Regions from separate parts of the Vibrio sp. R10-SF1-ISO8 genome, predicted to be linked through region 4. Evidence: predicted binding sites of a transcription regulator. Region 4 holds the regulator's gene; each other region holds the start of a gene.
The links. The regulator PurR, encoded in region 4, represses purine synthesis genes. The targets are predictions, from matches to a motif close to TNANGNAAACGTTTNCNTNA.
Positions count from the first base shown of each region.

Region 1: a site for PurR is predicted at 1,581-1,600, ahead of AC6R00_RS09890 (formate--tetrahydrofolate ligase). Genes of this name have one in related genera too.
Region 2: a site for PurR is predicted at 1,823-1,842, ahead of glpX (class II fructose-bisphosphatase). Genes of this name have one in related genera too.
Region 3: a site for PurR is predicted at 1,873-1,892, ahead of purL (phosphoribosylformylglycinamidine synthase). Genes of this name have one in related genera too.

Region 1 covers NZ_JCBDHL010000012.1:121,123-124,294, reverse strand. The annotation lists gene AC6R00_RS09890 (formate--tetrahydrofolate ligase) at 1-1,552, opposite strand, end outside; gene AC6R00_RS09885 (hypothetical protein) at 1,718-1,906, opposite strand; gene AC6R00_RS09880 (fatty acid cis/trans isomerase) at 1,946-3,172, opposite strand, start outside.
Region 2 covers NZ_JCBDHL010000015.1:1,194-4,365, forward strand. The annotation lists rRNA gene rrf (5S ribosomal RNA) at 1-20, shown strand, start outside; tRNA gene AC6R00_RS10940 (tRNA-Asp) at 52-128, shown strand; gene AC6R00_RS10945 (hypothetical protein) at 406-708, opposite strand; gene glpX (class II fructose-bisphosphatase) at 755-1,762, opposite strand; gene zapB (cell division protein ZapB) at 2,076-2,318, shown strand; gene metF (methylenetetrahydrofolate reductase) at 2,416-3,172, opposite strand, start outside.
Region 3 covers NZ_JCBDHL010000008.1:226,085-229,256, reverse strand. The annotation lists gene purL (phosphoribosylformylglycinamidine synthase) at 1-1,709, opposite strand, end outside; gene mltF (membrane-bound lytic murein transglycosylase MltF) at 2,025-3,172, shown strand, end outside.
Region 4 covers NZ_JCBDHL010000018.1:185,410-188,581, reverse strand. The annotation lists gene AC6R00_RS14170 (TVP38/TMEM64 family protein) at 1-37, opposite strand, end outside; gene AC6R00_RS14165 (TfoX/Sxy family DNA transformation protein) at 189-779, opposite strand; cyclic di-GMP riboswitch class I at 913-999, opposite strand; gene purR (HTH-type transcriptional repressor PurR) at 1,144-2,151, opposite strand; gene torD (molecular chaperone TorD) at 2,363-3,010, opposite strand.

The sequences.
Region 1 (3,172 bases), on a different contig from region 4:
ACAGTGGTGTTTTTGCAAGGCAAACCGCTAAGTTGTCGAAGCCATGCTGTTTTAACTCATCAAGCTGTTTTCTTGCTTGGTAACTAAGAGTAATACCACATGCGCCATAACCTGCTTCAGCCACAGCCATTAGCTTCTCTTCAGTCGTTTGGCTAAATTGATACAGTGGCTTGAAGTGGGCTGTTTTGTCACATTGAGCAACGACTTTCTCTGCTAGTTCTAGTGTCCCTACGCCACCTCTAGCGAACCCTTCGCTGATAGCGACTTCAACATCATTTGGTAAAGCTTCAATCATGGCTTTTAGAGCTTGAAGCTCTTGGTCACTATCTTGAGGGAAACGGTTTATTGCAACAACCGCAGGCACGCCGTATTTGTTTACGTTGTCGATATGCCATTTTAAGTTATCGAATCCGGCGATGAGGGCCTTTTCGTCGTTCTCAAACAGCATTTCTGGTATTGCTTGGCCGGGCTTTAAATCGTACAGCCCTGAGTTAGCTTTTAAACCGCGTAAAGTGGCAACAATGACGGCACAATCTGGTGATTTATCTGACATCTGAGCTTTGATGTTACAGGCTTTCTCAAAACCCATATCAGAACCAAATCCACCTTCCGTTACGGTGAATTCACACAGTTTTGTCGCGATGTTGTCTGCGATAATAGACGAGTTACCGTGAGCAATATTTGCAAACGGGCCCGCATGGATAAGCGTTGGAACGCCTTCTAACGTCTGCATCAAGGTTGGCTCAATCGCTTCTTTCATGCTGACGGCCATGGCACCTGCGACCTGCAAATCTTCCGTGGTGATAGGTTTGCCATCGATATCGTATGCGACAACAATTCGGCCAATACGAGCACGAAGGTCTTTTAAGTCAGAAGCGAGCGCAAGAATTGCCATCAGCTCGGAAGCGGCAGAGATGTCAAATCCATCTTGGCGTTCGAAGCCATTAATGGTCTTGTTCGCTTCGTTCATGCCGACCGTCACCATACGCAGTGCTCGGTCGTTGTGGTCCATGACACGTTTCCAGACAACGCGTTGAGGGTCAATTTTGAGGGCAGTTAATCCACTGCGCTGTTCAAAGTCTTTAAAGCCTTGGCGTTGCTCATGATAGATACGTGCATCAATCGCAGCTGCAGCTAAGTTATGTGCTGCAGTAACGGCATGAATATCACCCGTCAGGTGAAGGTTTAATTCTTCCATTGGAGCGACCTGAGAGTAACCACCGCCAGCCGCACCTCCTTTGACACCAAAAACAGGGCCCATTGAAGGCTGGCGTATACAGGCCATAACGGAGCGATTAAGTTTGGCGATGCCTTGAGATAAGCCAATTGTAGTAACCGTTTTTCCTTCGCCAAGTGGAGTAGGGGTTATTGCAGTCACCAATACGAGTTTTCCGGTGACGTTGTTTTGCAAGCGCGCTAAGCTTTCTAAAGTTACTTTAGCCTTGTGTTTTCCCTGGCTATGGAATTCATTTGCATGCAGACCAGCACGCTCAGCAACTTGGGAAATTGGCATTAGTGTAGTATCGCGACAGATCTCAATATCAGACAGCATAAAACCCTCAAAATAGGCACATAAAAAGTGAGGCAATCGTTTGCGTGCAAATGATAGCGATTAAAATTGCTTTGTAAAGCGCTGTTTATAGAGGAGTGAATTATACGTGTGTAATGGGCGATGGGCAAAAGAAAGCCCCATGTAAATTACGATGGGGCGTTTTCGTTAGTACCAGTCATCATCAGGGATTATTTTCCCTTCAGGAGCATAAGGATCATCATCGAAAGGATGTTCAGCCTTGTTCCTAAGGCTATCAAGCTGATGTTCAAGCATCTGTACGGTGTCGTAATCACCTTCTGAGCAGGCAACATAAATTTGTTGTTCCAAAGCTCTAATGCTGTCATTGATACCCATAGTCACCTCCCTGAGCGTGTCATGCGCAGTTGAACGGTTCTACCTATTCTCAAATCTATTGTAGTCAAGCAGGCCAAATTCGATAGGTTGATCCTCTTGATACCATGCGTGAATTTTATCGCTAAATGGCCAAAATTGGTCTGAACTACGACGAATTGCAAAGGTATCCAACAGCTTAACGTAATCTTCCTCGCTCGAAATATTTTTCAACATTTCGACCAGTTTTGGCACTTGCTGTTCTTTAAGGGATAGATACGCAGCTGGGTAGCTACCGATCACTCCACGAACCAAAGTAAGATCATCATTGGTCGGATCGCGGTTACTTTCCTCATCAAATAGACTAGAGATGTTGGTATGAGCATTATTGTGCAACAAGGTGTAGAGCTGATCTTTACCGTTATCAGACTCAATCATTAACATCATTATCTGAGGCAGATAGATAAGCCCTTTGCCTTTGATCTTATCTATACTGCGCAGCAGTTGCTCATTTTCAAGCGTCATTCCTGTTTGTTCGATTTTGAAGCGATTAGTCAGCACAGGAGCAAGTTGAGTCTGTAAAATATCGTATAGCTCAGCTTTTGGATCGTCTGTTTGATACGGCACTTGTGTAGGTTGATCAAACGGCTTAACGTTGCGTTGTAAGAAGTCACTAAGCTGAGCACTTTGGTCTTTGTACCAGCTTGAGTGTTCTTTATGGCGCATATCTCTAGGCAGTAGGGCAACGAAATTACTTTCACCTTCAAGGCGTAAGAAATCCATAAACATCCTCGTCATTAACTGATGTCCGAAGTTGCCGTACACATCGAATCCAGCGACAAGTAAATAGTGGATGCGCTCGATGAGAGCATAATCCAACACCCAAGCTGTTTTGGGCGGTGTGCCGACTAAGCCTTGAACAACAGATGCACTATCAAAGTGCCTGAATACTGTAAGGGCTGCGTTCTGATTCGTTCCTTCTCCTGTCCAAATGACATCCGTGGTTAAATGTTTGCCATCTTTAAACCACTGGTTGATAAAGTCAGATTTTGCCTGTAAATAACGTGCTTGCTGCCTTGAGTAAGAGACCCAGTTGGTGATAGGTAAGGTATTGCTTTCAAGCTCTCCTGGCAGCTTTAAGTTGTCAGCTTGGGTATGATAAAACTCGTTTACTTCAGGGATATCCGCTTTGTCTGGGTCTAAAAAGAACACCCAGAAGCGGTCATTGATGACATTTAGCGCTAACTGTCCACGACAAACTGGTCCTTTAATAAAGGCATTGATCGTATT
Region 2 (3,172 bases), on a different contig from region 4:
AGAGTAGGACATCGCCAGGCTTTAAATTTAGACTTTAGGTCTAACCAGTGCGGAGCGGTAGTTCAGTTGGTTAGAATACCGGCCTGTCACGCCGGGGGTCGCGGGTTCGAGTCCCGTCCGCTCCGCCACTTATTCCAGACCTCAGCAGCAATGCTGAGGTCTTTTTGTATCTACGGGATTATTTTGGTCTGCGACCAACGAGTCCCGCTTGCCCGCAAGCCCGGCCGACCCGCCACTTATTAAGAAAGCCTAGTCTTACGACTAGGCTTTCGTCGTTTTGGAAGCCCGTTGCTATCGCAACGGGCTTCTTGCTTTTATGGGAGAGATGGAACGGACTGCGTCCTCGGGAACGCTTCGCTATAGATGCGAGAACAGGCTTCGCCCTACGAGAGGTAACTGTTGAAATTAAGTTGGTAGAGCCGATGATTTAGAAGGTGTTGACAGCACTCGTCTCCTAAAAGACACAATTTTCCAGTTCTCCAGTTCTCCAGTTCTCCAGTTCTCCAGTTCTCCAGTTCTCCAGTTCTCCAGTTCTCCAGTTCTCCAGTTCTCCAGTTCTCCAGTTCTCCAGTTCTCCAGTTCTCCAGTTCTCCAGTTCTCCAGTTCTCCAGTTCTCCAGTTCTCCAGTTCTCCAGTTCTCCAGTTCTCCAGTTCTCCAGTTCTCCGTAGGACGAAGTCCGTTCCCGCCTCCTGCTCTTTACCAAACAAAAAAGGCCAGCAGCAGCTGACCTTCTATGATTTTGATGTTCACCTATTAAAGAATGATATCTCTTACTTCAGGATCTTTACGCTCAAGGTAGTGAGTCGATTTAATACGACGAATAGTACGGCATCGACCACGGATTAACAGAGTTTCAGTCGTAGCGATATTACCTTGGCGAGAGATACCTTCAAGTAGGTCTCCTTTAGTAATGCCAGTTGCAGAGAATACAACGTTATCGCTACGTGCCATGTCTTCCATCTTAAGTACGACATTCGCTTTCACGCCCATTTCTTCGCAGCGTTTAAGCTCTGCAGCGCCATAGATGCGGTTTTCTTCACTATCACCTTTCACTTCATGGCGAGGTAGTAGTTGACCATGCATATCACCGTCTAAAGCGCGAATGACAGCTGCTGAAACAACACCTTCAGGAGCGCCACCGATACAGTACATGACGTCGACTTCGCTATCAGGCATACAAGTTAGAATAGACGCAGCAACATCGCCATCTGGCACAGCAAAGACGCGAACACCCATTGCCTGCATTTCTGCGATAACCTCATCGTGACGAGGCTTTGCTAAGGTAATGACCACAAGTGTATCTAGAGTCTTGTTCAGCGCTTGCGCGATGTTCTCTAGGTTTTCTTTGAGGGGTTTATTGAGGTCAATACAGCCTTTTGCACCAGGGCCAACAACTAACTTCTCCATGTACATGTCTGGAGCTTTAAGGAAGCTGCCTTTTTCACCGGCAGCTAGCACTGCTAAAGCATTAGATTGACCCATTGCAGTCATACGCGTGCCTTCAATAGGATCGACGGCGATGTCTACTTCGTCTCCACCAATACCTACGTTTTCACCAATGTACAGCATTGGCGCATCGTCGATTTCGCCCTCACCGATCACGATCTCTCCACTGATCTCGGTTTTATTAAGTAAGCTGCGCATGACTTCAACAGCAGCGCCATCTGCTGCGTTCTTATCGCCGCGGCCAAGCCACTTGTAACCTGCTAAAGCTGCACCCTCGGTAACTCGAGAAAATGACATTGCTAAATCGCGTTTCATGAAGACTCCAAAGTGTTAGGAAAGAGAGAAAAACAAAAACGGCAGGATCTTATCATATCAGAAAGGAAACGTTTGCCTTTTTGCTCGAACAGCCATTGAACTGGATCAATCTAACAGGTTAAATTAACAAATAGATGTCGCTCGCTTGAGGGATGTAAGGCCGTTGTCAATTTACGCTGTTTTTTTAATCGAATGGCAAAAAAACTACAATATAGGGCGTGTTTATCCGCTCTCGGCTGAGTAGAATGGTTGCAAATGGTTTTGGAACATAGGTGACCGAAACCTTCTCCGAATAATAGATAGGTAGGCTAAGATGTCTTTTGAAGTATTAGAACAACTAGAAGCAAAAATCCAAACTGCAGTAGATACAATTGCTCTTCTACAAATGGAAGTTGAAGAACTGAAAGAAGAGAAAGAAAAGCTAGCAACTGAAGCAAACGAACTACGTAGCAATCGTGAAGAGCTAGAACAAAAAGCTCAGCAAATGCAGCAAGAGCACTCTGCTTGGCAAGAGCGCATCCGTAGCCTACTTGGCAAAATGGATGAAGTAGAGTAATCACTACTCGAATAAAAAAGGCTGAACTCAGGTTCAGCCTTTTTGCTTTCTATGTACAAAAATGACCAAGCAATAATTGGTCATTTTTGAATATTGCCTATGCTTTAGGGCGAACGCCTAAAGTGTGGCACAGGGCGTAAGTCATTTCCGCACGGTTTAGAGTGTAGAAATGGAAATCCTTAACCCCTTCACGACTCAATGTACGCACCATATCAATCGCTTGGCTTGCTCCAACTAGCTGCCTTGTCGTTGGATCATCGTCCAAACCTTCAAACTGCTTAGCCATCCATCCCGGAACTTTAACGTTGTTCTGCGCTGCAAAGCGAGAAGCTTGCTTGAAATTCGAAACAGGTAAAATACCAGGAACAATTTCAACATCAATTCCTGCCGCCACGCAGCGGTCACGGAATCGCAAGTAACTCTCTACGTCAAAGAAGAACTGAGTGATAGCTCGGTTCGCACCTGCATCTACCTTACGTTTTAGGTTAAGTAGGTCAGCTTGAGCGCTTTTTGCTTCTGGGTGAACTTCAGGGAAAGCCGCCACTGAGATATCGAAGTCATGACGCTCTTTTAGTAGCGTGACGAGATCAGAAGCATACATTTCAGGCTTACCACCACCTGGGGGAATATCACCACGCAGCGCGACAATACTTTGAATACCATTTGCCCAGTAGTCATCGGCGATTTGGATAAGCTCTTCGCGTGAGGCATCTATACAGGTTAAGTGCGGTGCGGCAACCAGACCTGTTTGATCTTTGATCTCTTTGATAATCGAGTGTGTTCTATCTCGCTCACCGGAGTTAGCACCATAGGTAACCGAAACAAATTTTGGTTGTAGAGTCTTAAGGCGGTGC
Region 3 (3,172 bases), on a different contig from region 4:
CGCTTACAGATCGCATCGAATACTTCCATATTCTCTGGAGCAACCGCCATTACGTAACGTTCTTGAGATTCGTTACACCAGATCTCAAGTGGGCTCATGTCTGGTTCGTCGTTTGGTACGTCACGCAGTTGGAAGATACCACCACGCTCGCCATCGTCTACAAGCTCTGGAAGTGCGTTAGAGATACCGCCCGCGCCCACATCGTGGATGAATGCGATTGGGTTCTCGTCGCCAAGCTGCCAACAACGGTCGATCACTTCCTGACAGCGGCGTTCCATCTCTGGGTTTTCACGCTGTACTGAAGCAAAATCTAGATCTTCTGCTGATTGACCAGACGCCATTGAAGATGCCGCACCGCCACCAAGGCCGATGTTCATTGCAGGACCACCAAGAACGATTAAGCTTGCACCCACAGGGATCTCTTTCTTCTGTACGTGCTCGTCACGGATGTTCCCCATACCACCAGCAATCATGATTGGCTTGTGGTAACCGCGAACCTCAACACCTGCGTGAGAGTTAACTTTTTCTTCGTAAGTACGGAAGTAACCAAGTAGGTTTGGACGACCAAATTCGTTGTTGAACGCCGCGCCACCAAGTGGGCCTTCTAGCATGATATCTAGTGCGTTAACGATGCGACCTGGCTTACCAAAATCTGTTTCCCATGGCTGTTCAAAACCAGGAATACGTAGGTTAGATGTAGTAAAACCAACTAGACCGGCTTTTGGCTTACCGCCAATACCTGTTGCGCCTTCGTCGCGGATTTCACCACCAGAACCAGTCGAAGCGCCCGGCCAAGGAGAGATAGCCGTTGGGTGGTTGTGCGTTTCCACCTTCATTAGGATGTGGGCTTTCTCTTGGTTGTAGCCGTACTGGCGAGTTTCTGGGTTCGGGAAAAAACGACCTACATCAGAGCCCACCATTACTGCTGCGTTATCTTTGTACGCAGACAGCACGTTTTCTGGTGTCGTTTCAAATGTGTTCTTGATCATCTTGAACAGAGACTTCTCTTGCTTAACGCCGTCGATAGTCCAGTCTGCGTTAAAGATCTTGTGACGACAGTGCTCCGAGTTCGCCTGTGCAAACATCATCAGCTCGATGTCTGTTGGGTTACGATCTAGCTTGTTGACGAACGCGTCGTAAAGGTATTCGATTTCGTCATCTGCAAGTGCAAGACCTAGGGTAACGTTTGCGTTTTCAAGCGCAGCGCGGCCGCCTTTAAGTAGGTCAACATCCGCTACTGGAGCAGGTTCTGCCACTTGGAAAAGTGCTCGTGCAGATTCAAAATCAGTGAAAACCACTTCCATCATGCGGTCATGAAGAATCGCTTTAAGCTCGACGAGTTGCAGTTCAGTCAGTTCAGCAGACGTTTCAATGTAATAAGCCGTGCCGCGCTCTAGACGAACGACTTTATCTAAGCCACAGTTATTAGCAATGTCAGTCGATTTTGAAGACCATGGCGAGATAGTACCAGGGCGAGGAGTAGCTAGCAGAAGAAGACCTTCTGGCTCGTGCTCTTCAATTGTTGGACCGTAAGTCAGTAGTTTTTCTAGTTTCTCAACTTCAGACGCATCTAGGTCTGACGTTAGATCAGCAAAGTGAGCAAACTCAGCGTAAATACCGGTTACAGGTAGGCCAAGTTCACGACAAAGCTCTAGAAGCTTGTTAACACGAAATTCAGATAGAGCTGGGGAGCCACGAAAAATTCTCATGCGCTTAGGTCTCTCATGCAATTGATTAAGGTGATATTGGAATAAATTCAGTGGGTTACTGTATTTTCTTCGAAGCTATTCCCGAAGGTTTTTCAAACCTATGCCGATTCCACCTCTTTGATGCGAGCGCATTATATAGCAATTGTTTTTGTGATGTAACACCAAAAGCAACCGTTTGCGTCATTTTTTTTGTCAATTTTGAAATACAGCAAGATTAAGAATTTAATAACTCTTATCTCGCCTAGTCACTGATTGGCTTGCCTTGTTATGACACTTTGATATAAATGCCGTACTGGATGTATGAGATCGTTGTTAATGAAGAAGTATTATATAAGTCACTTTAAGTCACTGAGCCTAATTATGTTTGCCGCTTTGCTGCTTTCTGGCTGTCAAATAGAGTCTGAACCTAAAAGTGAACTCGACTTAATTAAAGATCGTGGCGTGCTGCGCGTGGGCACACTCAATAATCAACTATCGTATTACATTGGCCCAGATGGCCCTGCGGGTCTCGATTACGAATTGGCGCGGGAGTTTGCCAATGAATTGGGCGTTCAGCTTGAAATGAAGCCTGCTTATCGTATTTCTAGCCTTTACCCTGCTCTAGAAAAAGGAGAGATCGACATCATTGCCGCGGGGCTGAGTCAATCTCCAGAAAGGCTCAAAAACTTTCGTCCAGGCCCTGCTTACTATTACGTAAGCCAACAAGTGGTCTACAAAAAAGGCAATTGGCGTCCAAGAAACTTAAAGCAGTTGCTTGCAAAGCAGGCTGAATTGATTGAGAAAAATGAAGGAAAAGACGTTTTGAGTATTGTTGGAGATTCTCACTTCAATAAGACTCTGACCGACATTCAGGCTCAGCACCCAGAATTTTCTTACCATATCGACCCCAATGCTGACGTTAACGATCTGCTTAAAGCCGTCTCTCAAGGGGAACTTAGATTCACTGTCGCAGATTCGGTCGAGGTTTCATTATCACAACGTATCTACCCTGATATTGCTTTAGCATTCGAACTGACTGAAGACCAACCTATCTCATGGTTCTTGCGCCCTTCTCAGGATGAAAGCTTATATGGCTTATTGATTGAGTTTTTCGGTGCGGTTAATCAATCGGGACATCTTGCTTCTTTAGAAGAGAAATACATTGGCCACATTGGCAGCTTTGATTATGTCGATACTCGCGCCTTCATTCGTGCACTCGATTCCAAACTGCCTAAATGGTCGCCTTTATTTAAGAAGTATTCAGATGAATTTGACTGGCGCTTAGTCGCAGCATTGGCTTACCAAGAGTCTCACTGGAACCCGGTGGCAAAATCTCCGACTGGTGTACGCGGTATGATGATGCTGACCTTACCAACGGCAAAAAGTGTTGGAGTGACTAACCGTCTCGATCCTGAGCAATCAGTGCGCGGCGGTGTAGAGTACCTGCGTAGAATGGTCGATCGCATTCCTGACTCGATTGAAGA
Region 4 (3,172 bases):
CGACGAAAATAATTCCTAGGATGATCTTTTTATTCATGTTGTGCAGCTCCATCATATTTCATGGATATCAATTATTAGTGTTACTAGACAAGACAGGGAAAGCAAGCCACAAATTTCAAGATGGCAGATAAAAACCAATAAAAAAGTCAGCACAAAGGCTGACTTCTTAAACAAATTTATTTTTTAGGTTAGCTGACTTGAGTTAACAGCTCCTGACGGCGACTTTGGGGGATAACCGACCAGTGTGTCCCTTTAATGGCACCTTCTAAAGCCCAGAGAAGTTCGATGTTTACATCGGAAGAGTGTGTAGTCTGAATGGCTTTAAACGCATGTACGGCTCCCACTTGTTCCAGATTCTCTACCGAATCTATACCAGCTTTCTTGAGCATGCGCTCAGTTGCTAGCCGCAAGTTAGGCAGATCTTTCAAACGATTGGGTTTCGCTTGCGATTGGCATTGCTTCTCTTGATTTGCTGCTTTTAAGGCGACGTTCGCAATCTTTAACGTTTTATTTGCGTCAGCTGCCCAATCATCACAAAGCGCAAAATACTTCGTCACGACGGGGAATCCGCGTTTTTTGTAAACATAGGGTTCTAGCCCTTGAGACCTGAACTGTTTAGCGAGAGCCGCGTCCGCGCGTACGTGTAGTTTATCGTTGACGACAAGTGCGAACATAGTGTCATCAGCAAAAATGCCAAAGCCACCAAACATTGAGCGAGACTTAATATGTCCTAACTGCTCAAATAAACGCATTGAGTCTTTTAGTATTGGTTTATCCATGCTGTGTTTTCTCGGTGTATAAGTATACGCCACCAATGCAGGTCCGAGAGATTAGCAAAATTATGCAGAGACATTGTCAGTAAGGTGTCATACGAGTGCAAGTAAAAGCGGTATGACAGTTTGCATATTCGCCATCGGCAACCCCGCTACCAGACAATAAATTGTTTAAGGCCGGAGGCTTTGCGTCCCATCCTTTCGAAATGGTTTGCCCTGTTCGTGGCATTAATCGAACACATTAAGAATAAATAAAATCTGCGCAGAACATCACGTTTGTATCGGATAAATGTGATGTTGGTTCAATAAATAGAGGGGAGATATACGCCTAGCCAATAGTACGACTACAAGCTAAGCGTCTGACTTAAGGTTATTTATTTAGATTACGAACGGTATTGCGCTCGACAATTTCTGGGTGCATCTCGAACACACGTTTTTCGTGCTCTTTATCTTTAATGCGCTCAAGAAGAATTTCGAAGGCATTCTTACCAACGCGACGTTTTGGTTGGTGCACTGTTGTTAGAGGTGGAGAGAAGTACTCTGCTAGTTCAATATTATCGTAGCCGATTACTGAGATGTCTTGAGGTATTTGAATGCCTTTCTGTTGTAGACGGCTCATTAAGCCAAGCGCCATTGTGTCATTAAAACAAAATACGGCTGTTGGCTTTTTATCCATCGCAACAATTTTATCCGCAGCCAGTACCGCCGTATCACATTCGAAGTTACCTTCAAGAATCCAATCTTCGTTTACTGTTAAATCAGCTTCAGCCATTGCACGCTTAAAGCCACTAATACGCTCAACACACGCCGCTTTCTCGAAGTGACCACTTAAACAAGCAATGTCAGTATGACCGCGCTCGATCAGATATTTTGTCGCTAGATAGCCGCCTTCTTCAGAGTTATCGATGATCTTATCGGCTTGAGAACTCTCTGGACCCCAGTCCATTACCACTTTTGGAATGTCTTTGTGGCGGTCGAGCATTTCGCTCAGCTCTTCAGTCAGATCTGAACACATCACTAGGATGCCATCTACACGCTTTTCAGCCAGCATGCGAATGTAGTCGCGTTGCTTCTCATAGATGCCGCCGGTATTACACAGAATCAAGGTGTAACCTTGGCGGTAGCAGTAGCTTTCTACGCCGTCGATAACTTCTGAGAAAAATAGGTTAGTCGATTGCGTCACTAACATACCGATTGTACGAGTAGTGTTGCATTTAAGACTACGAGCAACGGCACTCGGTGCATAGTTAAGCTCGGTTACCGCTTCCATCACTTTTTCTTGTGTCGCTTCGGCAACAAAGCGTGTCTTGTTAATCACGTGAGACACAGTGGTTGTTGAAACACCAGCAAGGCGAGCAACGTCTTTAATAGTGGCCATAAATTTTGTCCTGTCGATGACTGCCACGAGAATATATTCAGTTTAGAATAAGTTGGCAGAAAGTATCAGAAACACAAAAACCGCTCTTATTTAGCGGTTTGTATTTGAATAGTTCATTTTTATCGTTTGCGGTCACGATTTTAGACCGCAATCCGACTTAGGGCAAACATATTTCGTCAAACTGACCTGTGCCAGTTCACATTGTCAGACTCTATTCGCCGATTAAATATGTGCAGTCCAACTCCAAGAACGCCACAGTGAGAGAAGCGATCGCAGAGTAAAAACCGAATTCATCGAGCGTTTGACACTTAGCCGAAAACTTAGGTGTCCAACTTAGAAGGTGCTGACGAATGAAGCTCTCTTGTTCGATCAGTGCCTCTTCAATATGACGCTCTTGCTCAAGTTCATTAGAGCGAATGATAAGGTTACCGAGAAAATCCAGCTCAATGGCAATGTGATCAGCCGGCTCATTTAGGCTTTCATCAACGGCTACACCATGCTCTAGCATTAATGCTTCCATCTCTTTGGCAGGCTTGTCGTTAAGCAGGCCTGTGTCTCCAATGTACATTGAAGCATAAGGCAGTGCCGAGTCGCGGTCAGACTTTAAAAATAGATCACAAAAGTCAGCGGCAAGCTCTAGTTGCGCATCTTCGCGATCGATTAAGCGATTAAGTGCATCAATGACACGATCAATCGACGGTTTAAGAGCGGCATTCTCGCCAAGGCCAGTAAGGAAAGAGCGGATTTGAGCTGAATGGTACTGCTCCAGATTCTCTTCCGTTAATTCCTTGGCGTAAAGGCTTGAAAGCCACCAATAAATTTCCGCACGTTTCTCGTTGAATGCTTTGATTTCTTGCATTAGGTATCACTCCCAAAATAACTACCTATTAGTGTAACTAATAAAAATGAATAGCGGTAATGGCTTACGTGACAATAAAAGACGAATTATGAGCATATATTAACAAAGGCGGAGGTTTTGTTTTGAATCAATAAAAAATCATCTTTCTCGTTTTTAAAGTGA